DNA from 2 places in the Streptomyces sp. NPDC101194 genome. Region 2 is predicted to be linked to the other one. Evidence: predicted binding sites of a transcription regulator. Region 2 holds the regulator's gene; the other holds the start of a gene.
What was found. Region 2 encodes HrcA, which represses chaperone genes, less so after heat shock. Its sites were predicted from a motif close to TTNGCACTCNGNNNNNCNGAGTGCNAA; they were not measured.

Region 1 (7,798 bases), on a different contig from region 2:
GCCCGCCGGTTCTTCCAGCTGGCGCTCTTCCTGCCGCACGCCGTGCCCGGCATCATCGCCGCGCTGATCTGGGTGTACCTCTACACACCGCAGCTCAGCCCGGTGGTCAGCGCCATGGAGTCCGGCGGGATCGGCTTCGACTTCTTCTCCCCCGAAGGCGCCCTTCCCTCCATCGTCAACATCGCCCTGTGGGAGTGGCTCGGCTACAACATGGTGATCTTCTACGCCGCGTTGCAGGCGATCGACCGCTCCGTGCTCGAAGCGGCGACGGTCGACGGGGCCGGTGCCTGGCGCGTCGCGCTCAGCATCAAGGTTCCGCTGATCCGCGCCTCGGTCGTGATGGTCGCGCTGTTCACGGTCATCGGCTCGCTCCAGCTCTTCACCGAGCCGCTGATCCTCAACAAGGGAACCGGCTCCGCCGTCACCTCCACCTGGACGCCGAACATGTACGCGTACACCGCGGCCTTCGAACGCAACGACTACGGTCTCGCCGCGGCAGCCTCCATCCTGCTGGCGCTCACGGCCGCGCTGCTGTCCTTCGTCGTCACCCGCTTCACCGGCCGGAAGGGCAAGAAAGCATGAACTCCCCCGCCTCCCGCGGCCGCTGGATGTCGAAGACCGCGGTCAACGGCTTCCTTGTGCTCGCCGTCGTCTACATGCTCTTCCCCCTCGTCTGGCTGGTCACCGCCGCCACGAAGGACACCGGCGGTCTGCTCGCGGGCAACGCGTTCTCCTTCGAGGGCTTCAACCTCGGCGAGAACCTGTCGAACCTGGCCTCCTACGGCGACGGGATCTACTTCCGCTGGTACCTCAACAGCCTTCTCTACGCGGGCGGCGGGGCGATCGTCTGCTCGCTGATCTGCGTCGCCGCGGGGTACGCCTTCGACAAGTACGAATTCCGGGGCAAGGAGAAGCTGTTCGGCCTCGTGCTGATGGGCGTGCTCGTCCCCACCACGGCGCTCGCCCTGCCGATGTATCTCCTGGCCTCCAAGACCGGCCTGGTCAACACCTACTGGTCCGTGCTGATCCCGGTGCTGGTCAACCCGTTCGGCGTGTATCTCGCCCGGGTGTTCAGCACCGGCTACATACCGAACGAGGCCCTGGAGGCCGCCCGTATCGACGGGGCCGGCGAGCTGCGCGTCTTCTGGTCCATCGGGCTGCGCATGGTCATGCCGGGCTTCGTGACCGTCTTCCTCTTCCAGTTCACCGCGATCTGGAACAACTTCTTCCTCCCCCTCGTGATGCTCTCGGACCGCAAGCTCTTCCCACTGAGCCTCGGTCTGTACTCCTGGAACACCAACACTCATGGCGAGCCGAGCTTCTATCCGCTCGTCGTCACCGGCTCGCTCCTCGCCGTCATCCCCCTGATCGTCGCCTTCGTCTCGCTGCAGCGGCACTGGAAGGCCGGTCTGACCGCCGGCAGCGTCAAGTGACCGCGCGAGCCCTGAGGAGTACGAGTTCCACCATGTCCCACGCCACCGACAACCGGCCGACGGCCCTGCTCGCGATGGGCCCCGGCGTCGCCGACCGCCTGCTCGCCGACCGCCATCGCGCCCGGCTGGCCGCCCTCACCCGCACCGACCCGTACCTCGTCGCCCACGACCTGGCCGACCCGACGCCCGAGGTGGCCGCCGCGCTGGCCGAGGCCGAGGTGCTGTTCACCTGCTGGGGCGCGACCCCGCTCACCGCCGAGGTGCTGTCGGCCGCGCCCCGGCTGCGCGCCGTGGTGCACGCGGCGGGTTCCGTGAAGCACCACATCACCGACGCCTGCTGGGAGCGCGGGCTCGCCGTCACCACGGCGGCCGGGGCCAACGCGCTGCCCGTCGCCGAATTCACCCTTGCCGCGATCCTCTTCGCGGGCAAGCGGGTCCTGCACTCCGCGGACCGCTACCGCACCCTGCGCGCCGACCACGACTGGCTCGCGGAACTCGACGGCTGGGGCAACTACCGCCGCACGGTCGGCATCATCGGCGCCTCCCGCATCGGCCGGCGCGTGATCGAACTGCTGCGCCCCTTCGATCTGGACGTCCTGCTGTACGACCCGTACGTGGACGGTCCGGAGGCGGCGCGGCTCGGTGTACGGCTCACCTCGCTCGACGAGCTGTGCGCGAGCAGTTCGGTCGTTTCGGTGCACGCGCCGCAGCTTCCTCAGACGCGTCATCTGATCGGCGCGGCTCAGCTGTCGGCCATGGCGACCGGGACGACGCTGATCAACACGGCGCGGGGTTCGCTGGTCGACGAGGAGGCGCTGCTGCCCGAGCTGACGGCCGGTCGGCTGCACGCGGTGCTGGATGTGACGGAACCCGAACTCCCGCCCGCGCACTCGCCGTTGTACGACCTGCCGAATGTACTGCTCACGCCGCACGTCGCGGGTTCGCTGGGCGGCGAACTGCACCGGATGGCCGACCAGGCGCTGGACGAGACGGAACGGTACGTACAGGGTCTGCCCTTCGCGGACCCGGTGCTGCCGGAGGCGCTGCCGCACTCGGCCTGACGCGGGCTCCGTCCCTGCCCGCACCTCCCCTGCGGCGTCCCCGGCCCGGGGCGCCGCACACACCGAGGCCCGGTACCCCGCGACGGGGTACCGGGCCTCGGTGCCTGTGGTGCTGCACGCCGGTGCCGTGACCGGCGACGGTCGACGGGGCGACCGTCGCCGGAAGGGGCGCTAGTGCGAGTGGCCGTGACCGTGGCCGTGACCGGCCTCGGCCTCTTCCTCGGCCGGCTTCTCGACGACCAGCGTCTCGGTCGTCAGCAGCAGCGACGCGATGGACGCGGCGTTCTCCAGCGCGGAGCGGGTGACCTTGACCGGGTCGATGACGCCGGCCTTCACCAGGTCGCCGTACTCGCCGGTCGCGGCGTTGAAGCCCTGGCCCTTGTCGAGCTCGGCGACCTTCGAGGTGATGACGTAACCCTCGAGGCCCGCGTTCTCGGCGATCCAGCGCAGCGGCTCGACCGCGGCGCGGCGCACGACCGCGACACCGGTGGCCTCGTCGCCCGTCTTGCCGAGGTTGCCGTCGAGGACCTTGACGGCGTGGACGATGGCGGAGCCACCACCGGAGACGATGCCCTCCTCGACCGCGGCGCGGGTCGCGGAGATGGCGTCCTCCAGACGGTGCTTCTTCTCCTTCAGCTCCACCTCGGTGGCGGCACCGACACGGATCACGCACACGCCGCCGGCCAGCTTCGCGAGGCGCTCCTGGAGCTTCTCGCGGTCCCAGTCGGAGTCCGTGGCCTCGATCTCGGCCTTGATCTGGTTGACCCGGCCCTTGACGTCGCCGGGCTCGCCGCCGCCGTCCACGATCGTCGTGTCGTCCTTGGAGACGGTGACGCGGCGGGCGGTGCCCAGCACGTCCAGACCGGCCTGGTCGAGCTTGAGGCCGACCTCCTCGGCGATGACGGTCGCACCGGTGAGGGTGGCGATGTCGCCGAGCATGGCCTTGCGGCGGTCACCGAAGCCCGGGGCCTTCACCGCGACGGCGTTGAAGGTGCCGCGGATCTTGTTGACGACGAGGGTCGACAGCGCCTCGCCCTCGACGTCCTCGGCGATGATCAGCAGCGGCTTGGAGCCACCGGCCTGGATGACCTTCTCCAGCAGCGGGAGCAGCTCCTGGATCGAGCCGATCTTGCCCTGGTGGATCAGGATGTACGGGTCGTCGAGGACGGCCTCCATGCGCTCCTGGTCGGTCACCATGTACGGGGACAGGTAGCCCTTGTCGAAGGCCATGCCCTCGGTGAAGTCGAGGTCCAGACCGAAGGTGTTGGACTCCTCGACGGTGATGACACCGTCCTTGCCGACCTTGTCCATCGCGTCCGCGATGAGCTCGCCGACCTGCGGGTCCTGCGCGGAGAGCGCGGCGACGGCGGCGATGTCGGTCTTGTCGTCGATCGGACGGGCGGTCGCGAGGAGCTCCTCGGACACGGCCTTGACCGCGGCGTCGATGCCCTTCTTCAGGGCGGCCGGGGAAGCACCCGCGGCGACGTTGCGCAGACCCTCGCGGACGAGCGCCTGGGCCAGCACGGTGGCGGTGGTCGTACCGTCACCCGCGACGTCGTTGGTCTTGGTCGCCACTTCCTTCACCAGCTGGGCGCCGAGGTTCTCGTACGGGTCGTCGAGCTCGACCTCGCGCGCGATGGTGACACCGTCGTTGGTGATGGTGGGAGCGCCGAACTTCTTGTCGATGACGACGTTGCGGCCCTTGGGGCCGATCGTCACCTTGACCGTGTCGGCAAGCTTGTTGACGCCGCGCTCAAGGGCGCGACGGGCGTCCTCGTCGAACTTCAGAATCTTCGCCATGGGAGCTGAGCTTTCCTCTCAAATGAACTGCGCCCCCGACCGCCCGGCTGGTTAGTTCGCAGGGGGCCAGGGGCGCAGAACAGAAGCAAACGTGGGTGAATTACTTCTCGATGATCGCGAGAACGTCGCGAGCCGAGAGGACGAGGTACTCCTCGCCGTTGTACTTCACCTCGGTGCCGCCGTACTTGCTGTACAGAACGACGTCGCCGGTCTTGACGTCGAGCGGAAGGCGCTCGCCGTTCTCGAAGCGGCCCGGGCCCACGGCCAGGACGACGCCCTCCTGGGGCTTCTCCTTGGCGGTGTCCGGAATGACCAGGCCGGAGGCCGTGGTCTGCTCGGCGTCGAGCGGCTGGACCACAATGCGGTCCTCGAGCGGCTTGATCGCAACCTTGGTGCTGGCGGTCGACACGATCCGGTCTCCCCCTTCGGAGATCTCACGGGGTTAAGAGTCTTTGGGTGGCGACCAGGTGGATCCGTCGTCGCGGGTGCCGGACCTGCCAGTCGCGCAGTACTGCTGGCACTCTCCAGTGGTGAGTGCCAGCACCGAGACTATGACCGGGATTAGCACTCGGTCAAGCGGAGTGCCAATTCAGCCAGTCGTGGCGTGCCGAGACCCCTGCCCGCCCCCGCAGCTCGCCACCCCCGCGCGGCGGACCGCACACCAGTCCGGGCAACGGTCCGGACACCTTGAGGACAACGCGGGGACGGACCGATCCGTTCCGTACGACCGTGATGGCGTGCCCGGATCTCCGTACGGCCCGCCGGCCCCGCCCTCGCCCCGCCCCTCGACCGCGCGGCACCACTCGCGCACCGTCAACGGCTGTCTCGACGTGCTGCTCGGTCTGCTGCTGGTGGCCCTGGAAGGGCTGATCTGCGCGGTCGCCGCCTACTCCCTGACGGTCTCGCGACTGGACCTCGACGGCCGGGAGGCAACCGGTCCGCCGCCCATGGACTGGACGCCGGCCCTCGTCTTCGGCGGGTTCGCCGCGGTGGTCTCCCTGTTCGCCGTGGTCCTGATCCGCTCGAACTGGCCCTGGGCGGGTGGGATCCAGGTCCTGGCCGCACTGCTGCTGTGCCTGGTCACGGTGCAGACCGGGCACGAGGACTACCGCCGCTCGCACCCGGCACCGGCCCCCGCCCCCTCGTACGACCCCGGACGGCCCGGCCACCAGTGCCTCAGCGGCGGCGACGACCACGAGTGCCTGGACTCCGGCGGCTGAGGGCAGGCGACGACCAGCGACCGCGGCGCCCCGTGAGCGCCGCGCGGACGCGCTCGCGGGCCGGCCTGGGGCGTCGGCCGCGGCCGGGTCATCTTCTGCGCGGCCTTGCGGCCCAGCCGTTCGATCGGGTCCACCGACTGTGCGCACGCGGTGGTGGCGGTCAGCAGCGCACCCGCTGTCAGCAGTCCGGCGAGCAGCCGGTGCGCCCTTGTCATACGTAGTCCTCCAGCCGGGCCACGGCGTACCCCTTGTCCGTGATGGTCTTCATGACGGCGCGGACCAGGTCGGTCATGCCGGCTCCCCACTCCTTCCGGCCGCGGAAGTGCGTGAGGATGATGTCGCCGGGGTGCAGGTCCTGGTCCCCCTCGCGCCATTCCATGTGGTCCGGGAACGCTTCCGCGTTCCAGAGCGGCACGGCCTCGATGCCGCAGGACTTCGCGATGCGGAGCGTGTCCCCGTCGTAGTTGCCGTACGGCGGACGGAAGAGGGTCGGACGCTTGCCGAACTGCTTCTCGATGATGTCCTGCTGGTCGCAGATCTCACGCTTCTGCCCGCTGTAGGAGAGGCCGGGCAGATAGGGGTGGTTGAGCGTGTGGTTGTTGAGGGACACGCCCAGCCGCTGCGCCTCGCCGAAGTACCCGTAGTTGTCGCTCACCTCGTAGTCGCTGAGGAACGCGCTGTACGGGATGTCCAGCTCGTCCATCATCCGCAGCAGCTCGGGGTCCTTCTCGGAACCGTCGTCCATCGTCAGGAAGACGACCCGGTCCTTGGTCGGGACGGTGGTGAACACCGGCGGCAGCGAGTCGTCGCCGCCCTCGGCCTCGAACCCCTCCCGGGTGGTGAGGTGCGGCTTCACCGCGGGCGGCAAAGGCGCGACCAGCGGTGGCCCGCCCAGTCCCCATTTCTTCGCGAGGGCCGCCCGCACGGCCGGGGCGAGCCTCGCGTTCTCATGGGATCCGTCGGGTGCGCGGCCCAGTTCGGCCGGCTGCCCGGGACCCGCCTTCTGTCCGGGACCGCCCGGGTGCCCGGTGTCCGCGTCGCCCCGGCCGCCGGCCCCGGACGCGCAGCCCGAGCCGATCGCGGCGAGCAGGAGTACGGCCAGGACCACGCGGGTCGGCCGGTGCGTGCCGGTGTCGAACGTGCCTGATTCTCGCCTCTCCACGTCTAATTCTTCCTTTTGTCGTATAAGTCATACGGAGTCGCATACTGCCAGCCCGTTCCGGACCCAGGAGCCCGACACCGCCGCCGGGTCCGCCGGTCAACCCGGCTGGCTCACAATGGGACGGGTGAACGCTCTCGCCCCGAACGACCCGAACGGCCCGTCCGACGCCCCCGACCCGTCCGACGCCGCCGACCCGCTCGCCGCCTTCATGGCCCTGCGCACGCCGGAGGGCGCGGCGCTGCTGGACGGGCTGCGCTCGTACGACCCCGCCCAGGAGCTCGCCACCGCCACCCGGCTGCGCCGCACCCATCCGGCCGCCCTGGTGTCCGCCGCGCTGGGACAGGCGCGGCTGCGGCAGCGGGCGGTGGCGAAATTCGGCGCCGAGGACGCGTACCGGATGTTCTTCACGCCGAACGGCGTCGAGCAGGCGACCCGTACCTCGGTGGCCACCCATCGCGCGCGGCGGTTCGTGGAGGCGGGAGTGCGCAGCGTCGCCGACCTCTGCTGCGGGATCGGCGGCGACGCGATCGCGCTCGCGCGGGCGGGCATCTCGGTCCTGGCCGTGGACCGCGATCCGCTGACCGCCGAGGTGGCCCGTGCCAACGCCGCCGCGCTCGGCCTGGACGGTCTGATCGAGGTGCGCCGCGCCGATGTCACCGGGATCGACACCTCGCCGTACGACGCGGTCTTCGTCGATCCGGCGCGGCGCGGCGGCAGGGGCAGGATCTTCGACCCCGAGGCGTACTCGCCGCCGCTCTCCTGGGCGACCGGCGCGGCGCTCGGGGCCCCGCGCGCCGCGCTGAAGATCGCCCCCGGCATCCCGCACGAGGCGATCCCGGCACGTGCCGAGGCCGAGTGGATCTCGGACGGCGGCGACGTGAAGGAGGCGGTGCTCTGGTTCGGTGAGGGCTTCACGGCCGGTTCGTACCGCGCCACCGTGCTGCCGGCCGGCGCCGCGCTGTGGTCCCCGGCCCCGCTGCCCGCCCCGCCCGTCGGCCCGGTCGGCCGCTATCTGTACGAGCCGGACGGCGCCGTCATCCGCGCCCATCTGGTCGCCGACATCGTGGCGCGGTGCGACGGCCGCCTGATCGACGAGACCATCGCGTACGTCACGAGCGACGA
Region 2 (7,798 bases):
GCACAACGAGCTGTACTGGCGCGGCGCCGACTGGTGGGGCGCAGGTCCCGGGGCGCACAGCCATGTCGGTGGGGTGCGCTGGTGGAACGTCAAGCATCCGGGGGCGTACGCGCAGGCCCTGGCCGAGGGGCGGTCGCCCGGCGCCGGGCGCGAGATCCTCACCGCGGAGGACCGCCGGGTCGAGCGGATCCTTTTGGAGCTGCGGCTCGTGGACGGCTGCCCGCTGGCGCTGCTGGCACCGGCGGGGCTGGCCGCGGCGGGGCGGGCGGTGGAGGACGGGCTGCTGGAACGCGGGCCGTACGAGGAGGGGCGGGCGGTGCTCACCCTGCGCGGGAGGCTGCTGGCGGACGCGGTGGTGCGGGACCTGGTGGACTGAGGGGCGGAGCGGGGCCGGGCTCCGACCCCGGCCCTCGGAGGAGCTACTCGGGCGGCGCCGTCACGAAGTCGATCAGATGCTCCACCGAGCCCAGCAGTGCCGGTTCCAGGTCCCGGTACGAGCGCACCGTGGAAAGGATCCGCTGCCAGGCCGCCCCCGTGTTCTCCGGCCAGCCCAGCGAGCGGCACACGCCCGTCTTCCAGTCCTGGCCGCGCGGCACCACCGGCCATGCCGGAATGCCCACGGACGACGGCTTCACCGCCTCCCACACGTCGATGTAGGGGTGGCCGACCACCAGGACGTCCGCGTCAGAGACCAGGTCCGCGATCCTGGACTCCTTGGAGCCGGGGACCAGGTGGTCGACCAGGACGCCGAGCCTGGCGTCCGGGCCGGGCGAGAACTCGCGCACGATGGCCGGGAGGTCGTCGATGCCCTCCAGGTACTCGACGACCACGCCCTCGATCCGCAGGTCGTCGCCCCAGACCCGTTCGACCAGTTCCGCGTCGTGGCGTCCCTCCACATAGATCCGGCCCGCCCGCGCCACCCGGGCGCGCGCCCCGGGGACCGCGACCGATCCCGAGGCCGTACGCGTGGGACGCACGGGACCGGCGGCCGACGGGCGTACCAGCGTGACCACCCGGCCCTCCAGCAGGAAGCCGCGCGGCTCCATCGGGAACACCCGGTGCTTGCCGAAACGGTCCTCCAGGGTCACGGTCGGCCCCTGGGCCGTCTTCTCGCAGCGGATCACCGCACCGCAGAATCCGGTGGAGACCTCCTCCACGACCAGATCGGGCTCGGCGGGGACCTCGGGAACGGGGGCGGACCTCTTCCACGGCGGGGTCAGGTCCGGCTGGTAGCTGCGCATCGGACGACGATAGGACGACAACACCTCACGACACGCCGAAGAGGGCGGCCAGCCGGTCGCGCTGGGCCCTGACGAACGCCGCGTCCACCACCGCCCCGTGTCCCGGGACGTACACCGCGTCCTCGCCGCCGAGCGCCAGCAGCCGGTCCAGCGCGGCCGGCCAACGGGAAGGCGCCGCGTCCGGGCCCGCCTGCGGTTCGCCGGACTCCTCGACCAGGTCGCCGCAGAGCACCACCGTCGGGGAGCCGGGGACGAGGGCCACCAGATCCTGGCCGCTGTGGGCGGGGCCCATGTTCACCAGCAGCACCTGACGGCCGCCGCCCAGATCGAGGGTCCACTCGCCGCACACCTCGTGTTGAGGCGCCACCAGCACACCGGCGGCCTCCACCGCGTCGTGCTCGGGCACCCCGTGGCGCACCGCGTCGGAGCACAGCTCGTCCGCCCCGCGCTCCAGGAGACCGGCCATGCCGACCGCTCCGTACACCTCGGCGCCGGAGAAGGCCGCGGTGCCGAGCACATGGTCGAAATGGGGGTGGCTGAGTGCGATATGCGTCACCCTCCGACCCAGCAGGGCCTGTGCCTGGGCCCGCACCTGTGCCCCCTCGCGGAGCGTCGATCCGGTGTCGTAGAGCAGCGCGCCGTCCGTTCCGGCCACCAGCGCGACCGTCGCATCCCACCCGGGAAGCCGCCGCCGGCCCACTCCGTGACCGAGTCGCTCCCAGCCGAACTCTTCCCAAGAGGCGTTCATACCGCGACGCTATCCGCAAAAGACCTGCACGGTATCGCGGCAGGGTGGCCGGTCGCCCTTGCTAGGCCCCCACTCGTCCGCCGTACACTGGCCGGGGGGTTGCTGGCACTCACATCGACAGAGTGCCAGGAGGATTCCTGGGAAAGAAACAGGAACGGCCCGAGAACCACCGAGGAAACACAGCTGGAGGTGTGCGCGATGCTCAGCGAACGCAGACTCGAAGTGCTGCGCGCCATCGTCCAGGACTATGTCGGCACCGAGGAGCCCGTCGGCTCCAAGGCGCTCACCGAACGGCACAAGCTGGGGGTCTCCCCGGCCACCGTCCGCAACGACATGGCGGTGCTGGAGGACGAGGGCTTCATCGCCCAGCCCCACACCAGCGCGGGACGCATCCCGACGGACAAGGGCTACCGGCTCTTCGTCGACAAGCTCGCGGGCGTCAAGCCCCTCTCGTCGCCGGAACGTCGCGCCATTCACAACTTCCTCGACGGCGCTGTCGACCTCGACGACGTCGTGGGCCGCACCGTTCGGCTGCTCGCGCAGCTGACCCGGCAGGTCGCCATCGTGCAGTACCCCTCGCTGACCCGGTCCACGGTGCGGCATGTGGAACTGCTCTCGCTGGCGTCCGCCCGGCTGATGCTCGTGCTGATCACGGACACCGGCCGGGTCGAACAGCGCATGATCGACTGCCCCGCTCCGTTCGGTGAGACCTCTCTCGCCGATCTGCGGGCCCGGCTCAACAGCCGGGTCGTCGGGCGCCGCTTCACGGACGTCCCGCAGCTGGTGCAGGACCTGCCGGAATCCTTCGAGAGCGAGGACCGGGGAACCGTGTCCACCGTGCTCTCCACCCTGCTCGAAACCCTCGTCGAGGAGACGGAGGAGCGGCTGATGATCGGCGGCACCTCCAACCTCACCCGGTTCGGGCACGACTTCCCCGTGATGATCCGGCCGGTGCTGGAGGCATTGGAGGAGCAGGTCGTGCTGCTGAAGCTGCTCGGCGAGGCCAAGGACTCGGGCATGACCGTACGGATCGGGCACGAGAACGCCCACGAGGGCCTCAACTCCACGTCCGTCGTCGCGGTCGGCTACGGTTCGGGCGACGAGGCAGTCGCCAAACTCGGCGTGGTCGGACCGACCCGCATGGACTACCCCGGAACGATGGGAGCGGTACGCGCAGTGGCACGTTACGTCGGACAGATCCTGGCGGAGTCGTAAGTGGCCACGGACTACTACGCCGTACTCGGCGTACGCCGCGACGCATCTCAGGACGAGATCAAGAAGGCATTCCGGCGGCTCGCCCGTGAGCTGCATCCGGATGTGAACCCCGATCCGAAGACCCAGGAGCGGTTCAAGGAGATCAACGCCGCCTACGAGGTGCTGTCGGACCCGCAGAAGAAGCAGGTCTACGACCTCGGCGGCGACCCGCTGTCCGCCTCCGGCGGCGGTGGCGCGGGCGGATTCGGACAGGGCGGCTTCGGCAACTTCTCCGACATCATGGACGCGTTCTTCGGCACGTCGTCGCAGCGCGGACCCCGTTCGCGCACCCGGCGCGGTCAGGACGCGATGATCCGGCTGGAGATCGACCTGGCAGAGGCCGCGTTCGGCACCACCAAGGACATCCAGGTCGACACGGCCGTCGTCTGCGCGACCTGCAACGGCGAGGGCGCCGCGCCCGGCACCTCCGCCCAGACCTGTGACATGTGTCGCGGCCGCGGTGAGGTCTCCCAGGTCACCCGGTCCTTCCTGGGCCAGGTCATGACCTCGCGGCCCTGCCCGCAGTGCCAGGGCTTCGGCACGGTCGTGCCGACCCCCTGCCCGGAGTGTGCCGGCGACGGCCGCATCCGCTCGCGGCGCACACTCACCGTGAAGATCCCCGCAGGTGTCGACAACGGCACGCGCATCCAGCTCGCGGGCGAGGGCGAGGTCGGCCCCGGCGGCGGCCCGGCCGGCGATCTCTACGTGGAGATCCACGAGCTGCCGCACCCGGTGTTCCAGCGCCGCGGCGACGATCTGCACTGCACGGTCACCATCCCCATGACGGCGGGCGCGCTCGGCACCAAGGTGCCGCTGGAGACGCTCGACGGACTGGAGGAGGTCGACATCAGACCCGGCACCCAGTCCGGCCAGTCCGTCCCGTTGCACGGACGCGGCATCACGCATCTGCGGGGCGGCGGGCGCGGCGATCTGATCGTGCACGTCGAGGTGATGACCCCGACGAAGCTGGATCCGGAGCAGGAACGACTGTTGCGGGACCTGGCGAAGATGCGCGGAGAGGAGCGGCCCACCGGCCAGTTCCAGCCCGGACAGCAGGGGCTCTTCTCCCGGCTGAAGGACGCCTTCAACGGCCGCTGACGGTCCCCGCACACCGTTCCTGACCGCCGGACGGGCTCGCTCACCGGGCCCGTCCGGCGTTTAAGGGCAAAATGGACCGCAGGCCGCGCACGCCGAGGCGTGCGGGACGTGACACGATGCGGTCATGTCATCCGTGTTGACCGATCTCTGCCGGTATCCGATCGTGCAGGCCCCGATGGCGGGTGGGGCGTCCTGTCCGCAGCTCGTCGCCGCCGTCGCCGAGGCGGGCGGGCTGGGTTTCCTCGCCGCCGGGTACAAGACCGCGGACGGCATGTACAACGAGATCAAGCAGCTGCGCGGGCTGACCGGTCAGCCCTTCGGCGTCAACCTCTTCATGCCGCAGCCGGGGCTCGCCGACCCGAGCGCCGTCGAGGTGTACCGGCACCAGCTCGCCGGTGAGGCCGCGTGGTACGAGACCCCGCTCGGCGACCCGGACTCCGGCGGCGGCGACGACGGCTACGAGGCGAAACTCGCCATCCTCCTGGAGGACCCGGTCCCGGCCGTCTCCTTCACCTTCGGCTGCCCGACCCGCGACACCCTCGACGCGTTCGCCGGAGTCGGCACCTGCACGGTGGTGACGGTCACCACGCCCGAGGAGGCCCAGGCCGCGCAGTGGGCGGGTGCCGACGCGGTCTGCGTCCAGGGCATGGAGGCGGGCGGCCACCAGTCCACCCACCGGGACGACCCGCAGACCGACGGCACGGGGATAGGACTGCTCTCCCTGGTGGCCCAGGTCCGCGAGACGGTACAGGTGCCGATCATCGCCACGGGCGGGCTGATGCGCGGATCGCAGATCGCCGCGGTGCTCGCCGCGGGCGCGGAGGCGGCGCAGCTCGGCACGGCCTTCCTCGTCTGCCCCGAGTCCGGGGCGCATCTGCTGCACAAGCAGGCACTGACCAATCCGCTGTTCGTACGGACCGCCCTGACCCGGGCGTTCTCCGGTCGCCCGGCCCGGGGCCTGGTCAACCGTTTCATGCGTGAGCACGGTCCGTACGCCCCGGCCGCCTACCCGCAGGTCCACCATCTGACCGCCGGCCTGCGCAAGGCGGCGGCCAGGGCCGGGGACGCCCAGGGCATGGCGCTATGGGCGGGGCAGGGGCATCGGATGGCACGCGAGCTGCCGGCCGGCCGGCTGGTCGGCCTGCTCGCCGAAGAACTGGACGCCGCACGGACGGCAGTGAGCACAGGGAGTACGCAGTGACCGCACCGGTCTTCGTCGTCGAACAGGTTCCCGACGGGCCCGAGTTCGTCCTGGAAGGGGCCGAGGGCCGCCACGCCGTGTCGGTGAAGCGGCTGCGCGCGGGTGAGGACGTCGTGCTGACGGACGGCCACGGCCGTTGGACGGAGGGCGTCGTCAGGGCCGCCGAGGGAAAGGACCGGCTCGTGGTCACCGACCTGGTCGCCGTCCACGAGGAGCCCCGGCCCGCACCCCGTGTCACCGTCGTCCAGGCCCTGCCCAAGGGCGACCGCGGCGAGGTCGCCGTCGAGACGATGACGGAGACCGGTGTCGACGCGATCGTGCCCTGGCAGGCATCGCGCTGCATCACGCAGTGGAAGGGCGACCGCGGCCTCAAGTCCCTGGCGAAATGGCGCAACACCGCCCGGGAGGCGGGCAAGCAGTCGCGCCGGGTCCGCTTTCCCGAGGTCGCGGACGCACTGACGACCAGACAGGTCGCCGCGCTCGTGGCCACGGCGGACTTCGCCGCCGTCCTGCACGAGGAGCGGGGGTACGACAGCGAGCCGCTGGCCACCGCCCAACTCCCCACCCAGGGCGAGATCGTGCTGGTCGTCGGCCCCGAGGGCGGGGTCTCACCGGACGAACTGGAGGCCTTCGCCGCGGCGGGCGCCCGGATCTGCCGGCTCGGCACGAGCGTCCTGCGCACCTCGACGGCCGGTACGGCGGCAACGGCACTGCTGCTGGGGCGCACCGGCCGCTGGTCGTGAGACCGACCCGTCCAAGCCCCCTTTCGTGCGCCGGAGCCGCCCCTGATGTGTCCGCAAGCCGTCTACCGCCCCGCGGGGGAACGGTGGGAAGCTGCCCGTATGGGGACATCAAGGGCATGGGGTCAGGGAAGTATCCGTCGCTTTCTGGCCGCGTCCGCACTCGCGGGCGCGGCGGTCGCAGGTGTCGTGGCCTGTGAACCCGCGGGCGAGTTGAACTCCGCATCCATCGCCGTGACCACCGACCGGACCGGCACCAGCGCCCTGGAGCGCAACGGGGTCGATGTCCAGTGGCTCAGCTGCACGGCCGACGTGGTGGGGGACCGGATCAAGATCGCGTCGCCCTCCGCCTCCGCGCGCCGGATCGCGGACGTCGACTGCACCGGGAGGACCGGCCAGGGCAAGGCCATCACGATCGCAGGCCAGGTGACCCAGGCGCTCGACGAGCGTTGCGTGCGCGGGGATCTGACCGGGAAGGCTGCCGGGAAGGTCGTTTTCCGGGCAGATGTGCTCGGCGACTGCAACGCCGCCCCGTCGGCCGTTGCCGTGAACCCGCCCCTCGGCGGCGGCAACGGCGGCGCCCGGCCGACGGTCACCGTGACGGTCACGGTGACCGAGGCGCCCCGGGGCAAGTGATCGCGCCCGCCGTCCGGCCGCCCGGCGGAGTCCGGCCAACTCGGTTCCGCGGAGCACGCCCGCGGCCTAGGGTGATCGGTGTGACGCAGCCTGCCTACCTCCGATACCCCCATGTCCAGGGTGATGTGATCGCCTTCACCGCCGAGGACGATGTCTGGCTGGCGCCGCTGGACGGCGGCCGCGCCTGGCGTGCCAGCGCCGACAACCGACCGGTCACCAACCCACGGATATCTCCCGACGGAACCCGGGTCGCCTGGACGTCCACCCGGGACGGGGCCCCGGAGGTTCACATCGCGCCGGTGGACGGCGGCCCCTCCGAGCGGCTCACGTACTGGGGCGACGCCCGGACCTCCGTCCGCGGCTGGACGCCCGAGGGCGACGTACTGGTCATCAGCGCCCAGGGGCAGGCGTCGATGCGGCGCAGCTGGGCCAGGGCCGTCCCGGTCGACGGCGGTCCCGCGCGGACCCTGCCGTACGGGCCGGTCGGCTCCCTCGCGTACGGGCCCGGCGGACGGATCCTGCTGCTCTCGGCCACGATGGGGCGCGAGGCCGCCACCTGGAAGCGCTACCGGGGCGGCACCGCGGGCAAGTTGTGGATCGCGGCAGAGGGCGCGAGCGACGGCCCGGCGGAGTTCGTACGGCTGCACGAGGACCTCGACGGGAACATCGAAGCCCCGATGTGGGTGGGCGGCGGGGCCTTCGCCGACCGACCGGAGTCGCGCACGTCGGAACGGGTCGCGTTCCTCTCCGACCACGAAGGGGTCGGTGCGCTCTACTCCTCGCTCCCCGACGGTTCGGACCTGCGCCGCCACAGCGGCGTCGAAGGCTTCTACGCCCGTCACGCGACCACCGACGGCACCCGCGTCTGCTATGCCTCGGC

Region 1: groES (co-chaperone GroES) is a predicted target of HrcA. The motif match lies at 4,856-4,882, and genes of this name have one in related genera.

Annotation. Positions count from the first base shown of each region.
Region 1 covers NZ_JBIWOS010000002.1:577,698-585,495, reverse strand. The annotation lists gene ACIRP2_RS09450 (carbohydrate ABC transporter permease) at 1-582, shown strand, start outside; gene ACIRP2_RS09445 (carbohydrate ABC transporter permease) at 579-1,433, shown strand; gene ACIRP2_RS09440 (hydroxyacid dehydrogenase) at 1,466-2,494, shown strand; gene groL (chaperonin GroEL) at 2,666-4,294, opposite strand; gene groES (co-chaperone GroES) at 4,395-4,703, opposite strand; gene ACIRP2_RS09425 (DUF6234 family protein) at 5,032-5,514, shown strand; gene ACIRP2_RS09420 (polysaccharide deacetylase family protein) at 5,726-6,676, opposite strand; gene ACIRP2_RS09415 (methyltransferase domain-containing protein) at 6,792-7,798, shown strand, end outside.
Region 2 covers NZ_JBIWOS010000001.1:634,212-642,009, forward strand. The annotation lists gene hemW (radical SAM family heme chaperone HemW) at 1-376, shown strand, start outside; gene ACIRP2_RS02745 (DUF3097 domain-containing protein) at 420-1,241, opposite strand; gene ACIRP2_RS02750 (MBL fold metallo-hydrolase) at 1,267-1,989, opposite strand; gene hrcA (heat-inducible transcriptional repressor HrcA) at 2,188-3,204, shown strand; gene dnaJ (molecular chaperone DnaJ) at 3,205-4,341, shown strand; gene ACIRP2_RS02765 (nitronate monooxygenase) at 4,466-5,542, shown strand; gene ACIRP2_RS02770 (16S rRNA (uracil(1498)-N(3))-methyltransferase) at 5,539-6,285, shown strand; gene ACIRP2_RS02775 (hypothetical protein) at 6,385-6,918, shown strand; gene ACIRP2_RS02780 (S41 family peptidase) at 6,999-7,798, shown strand, end outside.